DNA from 3 places in the Bacillus safensis genome. Region 3 is predicted to be linked to each of the others. Evidence: predicted binding sites of a transcription regulator. Region 3 holds the regulator's gene; each other region holds the start of a gene.

Region 1 (4,585 bases), 680 kb from region 3:
TCAAGCCCAACAGGACCGCCTCTAAATTTTTCGATCATACTTAAAAGCAGCTTATGGTCTATATGATCAAGGCCAAGCCTGTCGACTTGAAGACGCTCTAGGGCATCTTCCGCAATATCCTGCGTAATGGCATGATTCCCAAGCACCTGCGCAAAATCTCTTACTCTTCTGAGCAAACGATTGGCAACCCTCGGTGTTCCCCGGGAACGTCTCGCAATCTCTTCAGCAGAGCGAATATCGATCCCAATCTCAAACAGCTCGGCTGTTCTTGCCACAATGTGAGCCAAATCTCTTTGTTCATAGTATTCCAATCTTGCATGTACCCCAAACCTGTCACGAAGCGGCGCTGTTAACAGCCCGACACGGGTTGTTGCACCTACAAGCGTAAATGGCGGTAAATCAAGCCGTACAGAGCGTGCTGTATCTCCTTTTCCAATGACAATATCTAAACAAAAGTCCTCCATTGCTGGGTACAGCACTTCTTCAATTGAGCGCTGCAAGCGGTGAATTTCATCAATAAACAATACATCACCTGGCTCAAGAGATGTTAAGATGGCCGCCAAATCACCAGGACGTTCAATCGCTGGTCCTGACGTTGTACGCAGCTGAACATTCATTTCATTGGCAATGATCGACGCAAGCGTTGTTTTCCCAAGTCCAGGAGGTCCATATAAAAGGACGTGATCAAGCGTTTCCTGCCTCATGCGGGCAGCTTCAATAAATACGCTGAGGTTATCCTTTACTTTTTGCTGACCGATATATTGGCTAAGTGTCTGTGGCCGCAGACTTTGCTCAATGGCTGATTCATGGTTGTCTGCTTCAGTTGAGACGAGCCGTTCATCCATGAGACATCACCCTATTTCAACATTTTTTGTAAAGCTTTTTTCACATATTGATCGGTTGTGAGATTCTTTTCTTCTTTTAATAATGGAAGAACCTTTTTGATTTCACGATCACCGTATCCAAGGACATTTAAGGCTTCAAGCGCTTCATCTAATGCAGTTTGCTGCGTTTCGACCTGAATGTGGTCCTCGTGATTAAATAAGTTGCCAATCATCTCTGGCACCACATCTGCCAGTTTGCCTTTTAGATCCAGAATGATTTGGCGTGCTGTTTTTTTGCCCACACCAGGGAATTTAATCAGGAACGCTTCATCTTCACGTTCTATCGCTGAAATGACAGCGCCAGGATCCCCGGAAGCAAGAATGGCGAGTGCGCCCTTTGGCCCAATTCCTGTGACATTTAACAGTTTTGTGAACAGCGCTTTTTCTTCTCGTGTTTGAAAACCGTATAACGAAAAGGCGTCTTCCTTTATGTAATGATACGTATAAATCGTTTCTTGTTTATTTACTCGATAGATAAACGGGTTTGGGGTATAGACTTGATATCCCACTCCGCCGTTTTCAATGACAACATATTGCGGGCACACATAATCAATGGTCCCTTTTACAAACTCTATCACCGTTTTCACCTCTTTGACTGTTCTTCATTGTAACATAAATCGAAGAGAAAACCGCAATAAAAGTTAACATACGTTCGCTCAGTACATTTTTATGATGAAACCACGAAAAACAGCTTGTGGCCTTCACACCAGCAAGCTGTTACACGCTTTAAAACGAAATTTCATTTCGGTAAGGCTTCATGACTTCAAGCACATGCTCAAATTCATCCTTTGTTCGAAAAGGAATGCCTTGCTCAAGCTGCTTTTCCACATGACTTTCTAAACGGGACGTATCAATTTGAAAAAAGAGATGAATAGGCTCCGCCCAGCCGTCAGGCCTTCCATGAAACGTAGAAATCACACCGTCCTCTGATAATCCGATATATCCATTTGCTTTACTTAATGGAGAGATATCATCAATTTGCTTTCTAAAAAGGGCAAAATCCTCTTTTTGTTCTACGAGCGTCCAGCCTTTATACTGCGCCCAGAATGTGTCTTTGTCTTCTAATGATGCCCGGTGTCTTTCAATACTCACATCGCCGTCTAGATAGACTTTTTCAAGCTGGACGGTAATAGAGTTTGACTGCTTTTGCAAGTGTTCTTTCCCTTCCATATCCGCAGCAAAAAAAAGCACACTTGTCATGATAAGTCCTGTAACGAAACATTTCATCTTCACTTTCACTATTTACACCTCTTTAGAACATGAGATCGATGCATGACATATGTAGTTTGACCCATTTTTCTAAACATTAACCAAATCGATCATTCAAATGTATGGTAAGAGTCTTTCGTTGTATCCTTCATTCGTAAATGTTATGTTTTATACAATCCATTGCTTTATCGAATGACACGGTTTTTTCATCATTCGTTTTTCAGCCGCATAAACTGAAACCAAAGAAGGTGAAGTCAATGTCAGATGTCAAAAGATTAGCCGAATCGATTCAATATCATGAAGAGAAACGTTTTCATAAGCTTGCCTATAAACCGGCAGAGCTTGAACTGTGCGGCAAAGGAAGAAGTGCCTATGTCTTTTTATACAAAAAAGACGGCAAGAAAATGGCACTAAAAGTTTTTTTCCCTTCTTATCAGCATATTGCCCGCAAAGAGGCTGCCATTTACGAAAAACTTTCTGGTTCGTCTTACTACCCTGAGATTTATGAGTCTGGGGATCAGTATATTTTAATGGAATATATTAAAGGCTACACATTCTATGAATGCCTTACAAAAGGAATTCCTATTAAAAAACAAATGATTGAACAAGTCGATGATGCGCTGGAGGAAGCGCGCGAGAAAGGATTGAATCCTTCTGATATTCATCTGCGCAATTTGATCTTAACAAAAGAAGGACGGATCAGGGTCATTGACGTTGCCAGATTCACGCAAACGAAAGCATGTCATCAATGGGATGATTTAAAAGCCGCTTATGCCTATTACCAAAAACCTTTTTTCCCTAAAAAAGCACCGCGTCTGTGGCTTGAAGTCATTGCATATTTGTATAAAAAGAACTGGCTGTCCCGCGGGCAGCTTAATAATCGAAATGATTTTTCTGCATAATGAAAGCCGCTCTCTTTGAGCGGCTTTCTGCGTTATTCTGTTTCTACATGGATACTATTGACGTTTAATAGGTTAATGATTTCATTATTCAGCTTAAACCAATGATTGGCTTCTTCAATTTTTTTATACACATCATAGGTAGCTGGACGTTTGAGCTCGAAATCAAGCACTTCCCCATTGTTCATATGAAATGTTACCTTAAATACTTTCATCATAAGATCACCTTCCACTCTTCTTGTTCGCTGGTCAAATAGATCAGCTCTTTTCATTCATTCTCTATTGAACTCGTTTCCCCTCCTTGTTTCCATTCAAACCCAAGAAGTTTAAATTTTGTTTAAATTCGCACAAACATCTATCTCTCAAATCTGCAAAGAAGTATATTAGTTAAAAAGGAGGCTGCCCTTGATGAAGCAAAAAAAGAAACGAACATCTCCAGAAAGAAAAACAGTCTTTTTTCATTTAACAGATGCCCTCATTCCGAGTGTGGACATGATGGTATATGCAGTAAAGGCATTTTTTCACCTTTTAAGAAAAGCCTTCTCAGCCGTTTGATAAAACCCCGCACAGCATCGTGCGAGGTTCTTTTTTTAGGGCTGATAAATTTGACTTCCCTGGCTGACAAACTCCTTCGCCTTCTTTTCCATCTCTCTTTTCACTTCTTCAGATTGATTGCGGATATCATGAGAAATTTTCATACTGCAAAACTTCGGTCCGCACATCGAGCAAAAGTGAGCGGTCTTAGCACCTTCGGCAGGCAATGTTTCATCATGGAACGCCAAGGCTCTTTCTGGATCAAGTGACAGGTTAAATTGGTCCCGCCACCTAAATTCAAATCTCGCTTTCGATAAAGCATCATCGCGCTTTTGAGCCGCAGGATGTCCTTTTGCTAGATCAGCGGCATGTGCGGCAATTTTATAGGCGATCACGCCTTCTCTCACATCTTCTTTATTCGGCAGACCTAAATGCTCTTTTGGCGTTACATAGCATAGCATGGCTGTTCCGTACCAGCCGATCATGGCCGCACCGATGGCGGATGTAATGTGATCATACCCCGGCGCAATATCTGTTGTAAGAGGCCCTAATGTATAAAATGGGGCTTCCTTGCAAATGTCCATTTGCTTGTCCACATTCTCTTTAATTTTATCCATTGGCACATGACCGGGCCCTTCAATCATCACCTGCACATCATGTTTCCAAGCGATCTCTGTTAACTCACCTAACGTTTCCAGCTCTGCAAACTGCGCCTCATCATTGGCATCAGCAATCGAACCTGGTCTTAGTCCATCTCCAAGTGAAAAGGCAATATCATACGTTTTCATAATTTCACAAATGTCTTCGAAGTGCGTGTAGAGGAAATTCTCTTGATGATGAGCAAGACACCATCTTGCCATAATTGCCCCGCCTCTTGAAACAATTCCGGTCACCCGATCAACTGTTAGCGGAATATATCTTAACAGCACGCCCGCATGAATTGTAAAATAATCTACACCTTGTTCTGCTTGTTCAATTAATGTGTCCCTGTACACGTCCCACGTCAAATCTTCTGGGACTCCATTCACTTTTTCAAGGGCCTGATAAATAGGAACGGTT
Region 2 (4,585 bases), 780 kb from region 3:
AAAATTTAATTTTATTGGCGATTAAGCTGGCGATGGCGATAAGAATTAGCGCCGTCCCAACTTCAAAGACTAAATGATCCATTCATCACTCTCCCCCTCTAGAAAGAAAATCACGTACCAATCGCTTCAAGTGTTTTCTTTCGCCCGAAATGACCATCGTATCATTTGCTTGAATAATCGAATCGGCACCAGGGTTGAGTAATTTTTCATTTGTATGTTTAATGATCGCAATCACGGTGACTTCATAATTTTGTCTCACATCTAAATCACCGAGTGTATGTCCAACCGCTTTTGCACCTTTTTCCACTTTAAACCATTCAATGATCAAGTCGTTGAAGGCCATTTCAATGGTTTCTAGTGCCTGCGGTTTATACACCATACCGCCGATAATAGCAGCGATTTGCCGGGATTCAGCATCATCGAGTGAAATGGTAGACAGCACTTCATCTGGATCATCATCGTCAAAACGATAAATTTCCCGTCTGCCATCATCATGAATCACAATCGTCATCTTTTCTCTATTTCTCGTTTCAATTTCAAATTTCTTTCCGATCCCAGGAAGATCATTTTCTTTAATGTTCATTTTATCCCTCCGAATTTGATAGGCTGTGTTTTTCAAATAGTAAATGCGGATGAAATAAAATGAATCAGTAGAGGTAATTAGATTGATACATAACGGGGATCGCACACTTCATTTCCAAAAAACATAGATCAATGGACAATGCAGCTGATGGGGCAGGCTTTGGCAGAAAAGTCTTGGCATACGCCCTTGATAATCTGTCCTTCAACAGAATGGATGAAGCATGTTTTTTTGAAAATGAAGGTGTCTTCACAGCATTGATTTCTTCATCATAAATGGATGGAGAAATCAGGCTAGGTATACTCGCTTCTGCCTGTGAAGCAAAAACGACATTTGAAAAAGGAGAAAACATGACGATGAAGCTAACCAATATCATGATGGAACATCTGATCAATCATCCTCCTCCTTTCAAATTTATTTTCTTTCTTTTTTTACTATATAAAAATATATTTCTTGTTTCAATCATTATGCTTATTTTAGTATCAATTGATCTTGAAATTTTTTATTTAGAGAAAAAGGTTTTACATGATGAAAATGGAAGTAAGTGATGAGCTTTTAAAAGAAGAGGGGGATGGATGATGACATATATCAATTGTCAGTTAGACGGGGATGTTTTTGAAATCGTTTTCAATAGGCCTGAAGCTTATAATTCTTTTCATGTGGACATGTTTGCTGAATTCAAAGAAGCATGTGATGCAGCGGAGGAAAGCAGTGCAAAAGTCGTTGTCATCAAGGGAGCGGGAAAAGGATTCTCAGCAGGCGGAGATATTGGGATGATGCTCAAGCAGGAAAGTGAAGAAGATTTCCATCGTGTGATGGATTTGATCGAGGGAATTACACTTTCTCTAGCTAGTATGAAAAAAGTGACGATTGCGCTTGTTCACGGGTCAGCAGCAGGCCTCGCTTTTAGCTTTGCTCTAAGCTGTGACTACTTGTTTATGCATCAGGATGCAAAACTCGCCATGAATTTTAATGGAGTAGGATTAATTCCAGATGGCGGGGGGCATTTTTTCCTCACAAAAAGAGTGAGTGAGCAAACCGCTAAACAATTGATTTGGAGCGGACAAAAGCTGCCGGCTGAAGAAGCGTTAAAGCTGCGCCTTGCAGACGGGGTGTTCCAGGATGAGGTCGATACGTATCAAAAAGTGTGTGTGAAGCCATTTATGAACATGCCGCTTCAAGCCTTTATCGAAACAAAGATGATCTATTTCCAGCAGTCAGAATCAAAGCTCTTAGCAGTTCTTCAAAAAGAGAGAGCAGCACAGGCAAGACTGAGAAAAAGTCATGATCACAAGGAAGGTATACAGGCCTTTTTAGAAAAAAGACGTCCTGTCTTTCAAAAAGCATAAATGAACATGAGGCCGGCGAAAGCCGGCTTTTTTAACGTTCAAATAAAAGCAGCTTTCCTGCTTGATCAACGAGTCGATGAGAATGCTTTGTGTATTGCTGTTCCATTAAGCGATGACGTCCTAATTCCTTTGCTTTCTCGTCACCATCCGCTGTGATTTTTTCATTTAATAAAGTCTCACCCGACCGGTCAAATACGGTTAAAAAGTATGTCTTCTCCATTCCTCATCTTCCTTTCTTCTGTTTTTAATGTAATTAAACATGGAATAAGACAAAACCTCTTTTTTAGCCCTTAAAAATGTGTTTTTTAGAAGAAGAGTGATAGAACGTGCATTCGTAAAAATGGCATGATAAAATATGGACAATGACAGTATCGGACAAGGAGATAGACGTTTGACTAAGCTCACCTTTATTCATGCCGCAGATTTACATTTAGACAGTCCATTTGCAGGAATGTCGACTATACCTAGTTCTATATTTAAGCGGCTCAAAGAAAGTACATTTCAAAGTGCTAAGAACATCTTTGATCTCGCCGTTGCGCGGGAGGTAGACTTTGTGCTGCTGAGCGGAGATTTATTTGATGAATCCAATCGCAGCTTAAAAGCACAGCTGTTTTTAAGAAATCAGTTTGTAAGACTGCAAACGCACGGGATTGAAGTCTTTATTATTTATGGGAATCATGATCATTTAGGCGGTGAATGGACACCGATTGAGTGGCCCGAGAATGTACATGTCTTTTCGAGCAGTACACCAAGTGAGCACTCCTATTATCGAGGGGATCAGCTTGTCGCGAGTATTTATGGGTTTAGCTACAAAGAGCGGGCTGTCTATGAAAATATGACATCTCATTATGTCAAAACAACAGATGCTGCCTATCACATTGCGATGCTTCACGGCACATTAGCCGGACAAGAAGGACATGATGCATATGCCCCATTTCAGCTTCAGCAGCTCATAGCACAGGATTTTGATTATTGGGCGCTTGGACATATACATAAAAGAGCCCTTCTGCATGAAGACCCATATATAATTTATCCTGGTAATGTGCAGGGCAGACATATAAAAGAAACGGGAGAAAAAGGCTGTTACTTGATTCACCTCTCCGAAGATTCACGGGCAGCGGATTTTATCAGCTGTGCAGATATCATCTTTGAGAAACTGGCAATAGACATCACAGAAACAACTCATATGACGGATCTTGTCACACTTGTGGAAGGCAAAATCAATGAGCTGAAAGAGGAAGGCATTCCTCATTTTGTGAGAATTGAATTGACAGGTGATGCGCCTTCTTACTTTGAGCATACGCAGCTTGAGGTCCTCGAAGAGCTGATGACTGTTTTTCATGAGCAGGAGGAAGATGAAGATGTGTTTGTTTGGGTGATGTCAATTGATTGCCGAACAAACGAGGATGTCATTTATCCAGAAGATTCCTTTTTGAAGGAACTAACGGCAGAAATTGCACAGTTTGAGTCATATGAAGAGCTGCTTTCACCGATCAAGCGTCACTCAACCTACAGGAAGTCAGGAAAAGCGCTCACAAAAGAGGATGAAGTGGATATAAAAGAAGAGGCACAAAGGCTGCTAACGGAACAGCTGAAGCAATTATGAGAAAAGGAGAGGTATGATGAAAATACGTTCACTCCATATAGCGAATTTCGGGAAATTTTCAAATCGAACCTTTCACTTTTCTGATGACGGTTTTCAGCTAGTTTACGGCCTGAATGAATCGGGGAAAACGACATTGAAGGCATTTATTGAGTCGATGTTATTTGGTTTTTCAAAAAACAAGATATACAAGCCGAAACAAGGATCTTTCTATGGCGGCTCCCTCACTTGCTTAGATGAGGAGTTAGGTGTCATTCACATTGAGAGATCGTCCGATCGAGGCGGTCAAGCACAGGTGTTTTTACCGAATGGTGAAGTGAAAGATGAAGCATTTCTACGAACTCTTTTAAAGGGAACAGATCGCAGATTATTCCAATCAATCTATTCATTTGATGTGTTTGGACTGCAAAATGTCCAAGCCTTAAACGAAGATCAAATCGGTGAATTTCTCCTTTTCTCAAGTTTATTTGGCTCAGATGCTGCCTCCAAGATGGATAGCAGGCTGCTTAAGCAGCAGGAGCAGCTGTTTAAACCAAATGGACGCAAGCCGGAATTAAACCAGCAGCTTGATCGTTTAAAAGAGCTGGCTGCCCAGCTGAAACAAGCTAGATTGGCAGAAGGCCGTTATACAGAAAAAAAACGGGAGCATTCTGAATTAATAGAGACGATCGCAGCGCTTCAAAAGGAAATGAAGCAGACAGAAGAACAGATTCAGCAGTTAAACGAACACATTCGACTTTATCCCATGATAGAGAAGAAGATGGAGTTAAAAAAAGAATTAGCCCGTTATCCAGAACGAGTCAAACGCTTTAGAGCAGAAACAGAGCATGAATTAGATAAATTAGAATCACACCTTCACCCGAAAAAGGCTCAAATGACTGCACTAAAGCAAAAATTAGATCATTTGCAAACCTCGCTGGCACAAGTTCAGCTGCTTCATGACAAGGATACATTACTGGAGATGAAGCGTGTCGTTGATGAATCTTCTCATGCTGAACGTGTCAAAAACCGCTTAGCAGAATGTAAAGCAGAACGTGATTCATTGAAACAAAA
Region 3 (4,585 bases):
CAGAAATTGCCCAAACAGCAGTGCAGCTTGGGCTTCCTTTTAATGAATTTCGCACGGCATCATCACTTGCTCACGCGCTGGACCGAATGACTGAATTTTCTTCAATATAAAAACCAGGCCGATGAAAGGCCTGGTTTTTTATTTAGATGACAGCGTCAATTTGTGTGACTTTCCAATTTTTTTGTACTTTTTCGTACGTAACAGTTCGTTTTACTTTGCGTCCATCAAGTGTTGGGACAGTAAATTCATATGTGCGGACCGTTTGTTTTTTAGAAACAAGTTTAGGTGTGGCTTTTTCCCAATTGAGCATGTTGTCTCCATCACCGACTGGAACAGCCATTTTGCCTTTATGAACAATGAACTGATAATCTTTTAAACCATGTTTGATGGCATCTGGAGTGAAAACTTGAGATAGGTAGCTGTTTAATTTTTTCTTTGTATCAAATGTTTTAGAAAGATAGTTGTACGTCATATCTTTATAGGTAAATGATTTTAATTTGACATTAGAATGGTCTTTAATTTTGTAGCCTGACATTGCACTCCAAAAATGTTCTCTTGCATCAAGGGCAATATGTAACGCTTCTTTATTTGTCAAAGCGGCTGATTTCTTGGAAGCGGCCAATGTTGTTGTTTGTAATGAGATCATAAGCATAATAGCAGTTAATAAAACAAATAATTTTTTCAAGGCGATTGCCTCCTTTTCTCAATGAAAACTTCTTATGTTACAAATGTTACAATAATTACAGTGATATTACAAGTATTAAATCTAAATGTTTTTTATTTCTTTTGTTTCTAATTATATAACGTTTGAGGGAGACAAAAAGTTTTCATTTTTTTTATTTTTCTTCTTAATCATTATTTAACCGTTCTAAAGAAGAACGAAACGTCTTTTGGAAAAATTTCTATTTAGACGTTTAACACTCTTTTTTATTTATGACATATACTGTCGTGATGAAAGTCTAAAGAAAGTGGTGTTTCGTATGTATCAACCGTATGAAGATATGTGGAATGGTTACTCATATGATAGGCAGATGCAGGGATTGCCATCGATTTCTATTCCTCAAATTGGAGGTTTTCCTGGGTTTCCGATTGGAGGAGGTACTTGGCCAGGTCAAGGGTCAGGCGGGCAATCGGCACCGCCAGCTCCGCCGCAGCATATCATTTCGCAGTATCAGCAAGCACTCTCTCAGCCTCAAAGTATGCAGTCGCTTATATCTGCGCAAAGTGCAGGAGGCCATCAAGCTGTTCATTTTGCAGCGGGCTGTAATAGAAGATGGACGATTGTGCTTTTGAGAAACGGTCAAGTATTTTTAATGTTTGTCCTTTCCTCACAGCCATTTGGCAGAACAACTGGCTTTATATGGCCGAACTTTACTTTTGGCTCCTTCCCAAGTTCAAGTATTCTTGCATATTCCTGTGCATAAGAAAAAGCCGGTTCTCATCAGCAGCTGATGAAATACCGGCTTTTTTTAATGAATATTTCGAAATACGCCAATCACTTTACCTAGTATACTCACATTCTGTAAAATAATCGGTTCCATAGATGGATTCTCTGGCTGTAATCTAAAGTGTGTATTTTCTTTATAGAAACGTTTCACTGTCGCTTCATCTTCCTCTGTCATGGCGACCACAATATCTCCATTGTTAGCGGTGCTTTGCTGACGCACAATGACATAGTCCTTGTCCAAAATACCTGCATCAATCATACTTTCTCCCATAATTTCAAGCATAAACACTTGTTCGTCTGGTGCTGCAAAAGTCTCTGGTAGAGGGAAGTATTCTTCTACATTCTCAACAGCTGTGATAGGAAGGCCGGCGGTTACTTTTCCGATGACTGGAACGTTCATTACAGCACTCTTTGGAATATTCATTTCCTCTTCATCTAGTACTTCGATCGCTCTAGGTTTTGTCGGGTCTCTTCTTATTAAGCCCTTTGTTTCCAGTCTAGCTAAATGTCCATGGACCGTTGAACTGGATGCTAGACCGACAGCTTCTCCAATTTCACGGACGGATGGGGGATAACCCTTGCTTTTTACTTCATCTTTGATGAATTTCAGGATATCGAGTTGTCTTTTTGATAGCTTCGTCATCTTTTGCACCTCAAAACGTCAATTTTAAAGAAATTATAGCATGTTTTTCCTAACAGTACAAACATAGGTTCGAAAAAACGTTTGACAGAAACGTTTGTTCGTATTTATAATGAGAGACAGAAAGAGCGAACACACATTCTATTAGGAGAGATGACATTATGAGGTTAAAAGAATCTATTATTTTTATTGGGGTATTCTCATTCATCGTTGGCATATTTCTCTCACTTATTGCAGTCACAAGCCATAATGATTCAAATCAATATGTTAAAATAGAGGTTCAATCAGGAGATACTCTTTGGGGATTAGCTGATCAAGTAAATGACAGCAAATCAATCGACAAAAATGCATTTATTGACTGGGTAACAGAACACAATGATCTTGCTTCAACAGAAATCCAGCCTGGAGACATTCTTGTCATACCCGTGAAAAAAGAGCATCCAGTCGTATATCAGCTTGCAACAGTACAGTAGAAAGGTCGATTGAAGACATGAACGCAATCATTTATGCGAGAGTAAGCACTGTGAAAGAAGAGCAGGAAACCTCGCTGAAAAGACAAGAAGAAGAACTGCTGGCTTTAGCTGCCATGCACAAGATGAATGTGGTCAAAGTCATCAAAGAAAAAGCAAGTGGATATGAGCTAGATCGTGATGGCGTGTTTGAAATGCTTGCTGCACTGAAGGAAGAGTCGATCGATGCCGTTCTTATCCAAGATGAAACACGTCTTGGAAGAGGACAAGCTAAAATTGCGCTTCTTCATTGTCTATTTAAAGAGAACGTAAAGGTATACAGCGTGTTTCATAGAGGAGAGCTTGAGCTTTCAGAAGCAGATGAAATGGTCATCGAGATTGTAGGAGTCGTCGAAGAGTACCAACGGAAAATTCATAACCTGAAAATCAAGCGGGGGATGAAAAGGGCTGTTGAGCGCGGATATCAGCCTGAACTAAATTTAAGGCAGCAGGACCATGCACCTGGCCGTGAGCGTATTGAAGTGCCTATTTCAGAAATTGTTCGATTAAGAAAAAATAACATGACGTTCGCCGAAATTGCCGCAACTCTTCAGGCATTAGGTTTTGACATTTCAAAAGCAACAGTGCATAGAAGGTATCAAGAATATGAAAAAGGCCTTACCACCTAAAGCGTGATTTGTTGTCAAAATGATTGATATTTAGTAGTATGTAGAGAAAATGCTTTAAAGGAGTTTGTCATGATTTCTAAAGAACAGCTTGCAAGAATAAATGAGCTTTCAAAAAAGTCGAAAGAAACCGGTTTATCAGACGCTGAAAAAACAGAACAAAAGCAGTTGAGAGAAGAGTATTTAAAAGCTTTTCGTTCTTCTATGAAAAATACACTTAAAACTGTCAAAATCGTTGACCCTGAAGGAAACGATGTCACACCAGAAAAATTAAAAAGAGAAAAAGATCAGAACCTTCATTAAGGCTGTGATTTCTTGAATTTTGAAAAGATGGGAAGAATATTCTCGTCTTTTTTCATATTTGCATAACTTTTTAGGTGATCGATAAACTAAATGTGACAAAATCCTTCTTTTTCAGCGTGAAATAGTTGTGAAAAAAGGACAGTAGATTTATGATAATGGTGTACACAAGATACGGAAGGGGATTTATATGGAAACGATTGAATTGAAATCTATTGCAACAATACGTACTCTCTCCATAGACGCAATTGAAAAAGCGAATTCCGGTCACCCAGGAATGCCGATGGGTGCTGCACCAATGGCATACGCTTTATGGACGAATCACTTAAACGTAAGTCCGCAAAATCCAAATTGGTTTAACAGAGACCGCTTTGTTTTATCTGCGGGCCATGGTTCTATGCTTCTATACAGCATGCTTCATTTAAGCGGATACAATCTGAGCATTGAAGATTTAAAACAATTCCGCCAATGGGGAAGCAAAACACCTGGACATCCTGAATTTGGACACACAGAAGGCGTAGACGCGACAACGGGTCCTTTAGGCCAGGGAATTGCTATGGCAGTAGGAATGGCACTTGCAGAAAGACATCTTGCGGAAACGTATAACAAAGACAACTTTCATGTTGTAGACCACTATACATACAGCATTTGTGGAGATGGAGACTTAATGGAGGGAATTTCCTCTGAAGCAGCTTCACTTGCTGGTCATTTAGGCTTAGGCCGTTTAATCGTTCTTTACGATTCAAATGACATTTCTTTAGATGGCGATTTAGATCGTTCATTCTCTGAAAATGTGAAGAATCGTTTTGAAGCGATGAACTGGGAAGTTCTTTACGTGAAAGACGGCAACAACATCGAAGAAGTAACAGCTGCTATTGAAAAGGCGAAGCAAAGCACAGACAGACCTACATTAATCGAAGTGAAAACAACGATCGGTTTCGGATCTCCAAACCGTGCGGGAACGTCTGGTGTGCATGGTGCACCGCTTGGCAGCGAGGAAGCAAAGCTGACGAAGGAAGCTTACTCTTGGACGTTTGAAGAAGATTTCCATGTACCTTCTGAA

What was found. The regulator LexA, encoded in region 3, represses DNA repair genes until DNA is damaged. The targets are predictions, from matches to a motif close to CGAACATATGTTCG.
Region 1: ruvA (Holliday junction branch migration protein RuvA) is a predicted target of LexA. The motif match lies at 1,526-1,539, and genes of this name have one in related genera.
Region 2: AAYR28_RS04810 (DNA repair exonuclease) is a predicted target of LexA. The motif match lies at 2,251-2,264, and genes of this name have one in related genera.

The regions. Positions count from the first base shown of each region.
Region 1 covers NZ_CP154909.1:2,414,562-2,419,146, forward strand. Annotated here, with positions in the region: gene ruvB (Holliday junction branch migration DNA helicase RuvB) at 1-845, opposite strand, end outside; gene ruvA (Holliday junction branch migration protein RuvA) at 857-1,462, opposite strand; gene AAYR28_RS12425 (intercompartmental signaling factor BofC) at 1,611-2,111, opposite strand; gene AAYR28_RS12430 (serine/threonine protein kinase) at 2,351-2,995, shown strand; gene AAYR28_RS12435 (hypothetical protein) at 3,028-3,210, opposite strand; gene AAYR28_RS12440 (hypothetical protein) at 3,401-3,547, shown strand; gene thiC (phosphomethylpyrimidine synthase ThiC) at 3,583-4,585, opposite strand, start outside.
Region 2 covers NZ_CP154909.1:953,721-958,305, forward strand. Annotated here, with positions in the region: gene AAYR28_RS04785 (cation:proton antiporter) at 1-82, opposite strand, end outside; gene AAYR28_RS04790 (cation:proton antiporter regulatory subunit) at 86-583, opposite strand; gene AAYR28_RS04795 (potassium:proton antiporter) at 648-974, opposite strand; gene AAYR28_RS04800 (enoyl-CoA hydratase) at 1,156-1,929, shown strand; gene AAYR28_RS04805 (YhzD family protein) at 1,961-2,149, opposite strand; gene AAYR28_RS04810 (DNA repair exonuclease) at 2,321-3,535, shown strand; gene AAYR28_RS04815 (ATP-binding protein) at 3,552-4,585, shown strand, end outside.
Region 3 covers NZ_CP154909.1:1,730,840-1,735,424, forward strand. Annotated here, with positions in the region: gene AAYR28_RS08755 (STAS domain-containing protein) at 1-110, shown strand, start outside; gene AAYR28_RS08760 (IseA DL-endopeptidase inhibitor family protein) at 143-685, opposite strand; gene AAYR28_RS08765 (hypothetical protein) at 981-1,424, shown strand; gene lexA (transcriptional repressor LexA) at 1,470-2,090, opposite strand; gene yneA (cell division suppressor protein YneA) at 2,249-2,560, shown strand; gene AAYR28_RS08780 (YneB family resolvase-like protein) at 2,578-3,225, shown strand; gene AAYR28_RS08785 (DUF896 domain-containing protein) at 3,295-3,525, shown strand; gene tkt (transketolase) at 3,713-4,585, shown strand, end outside.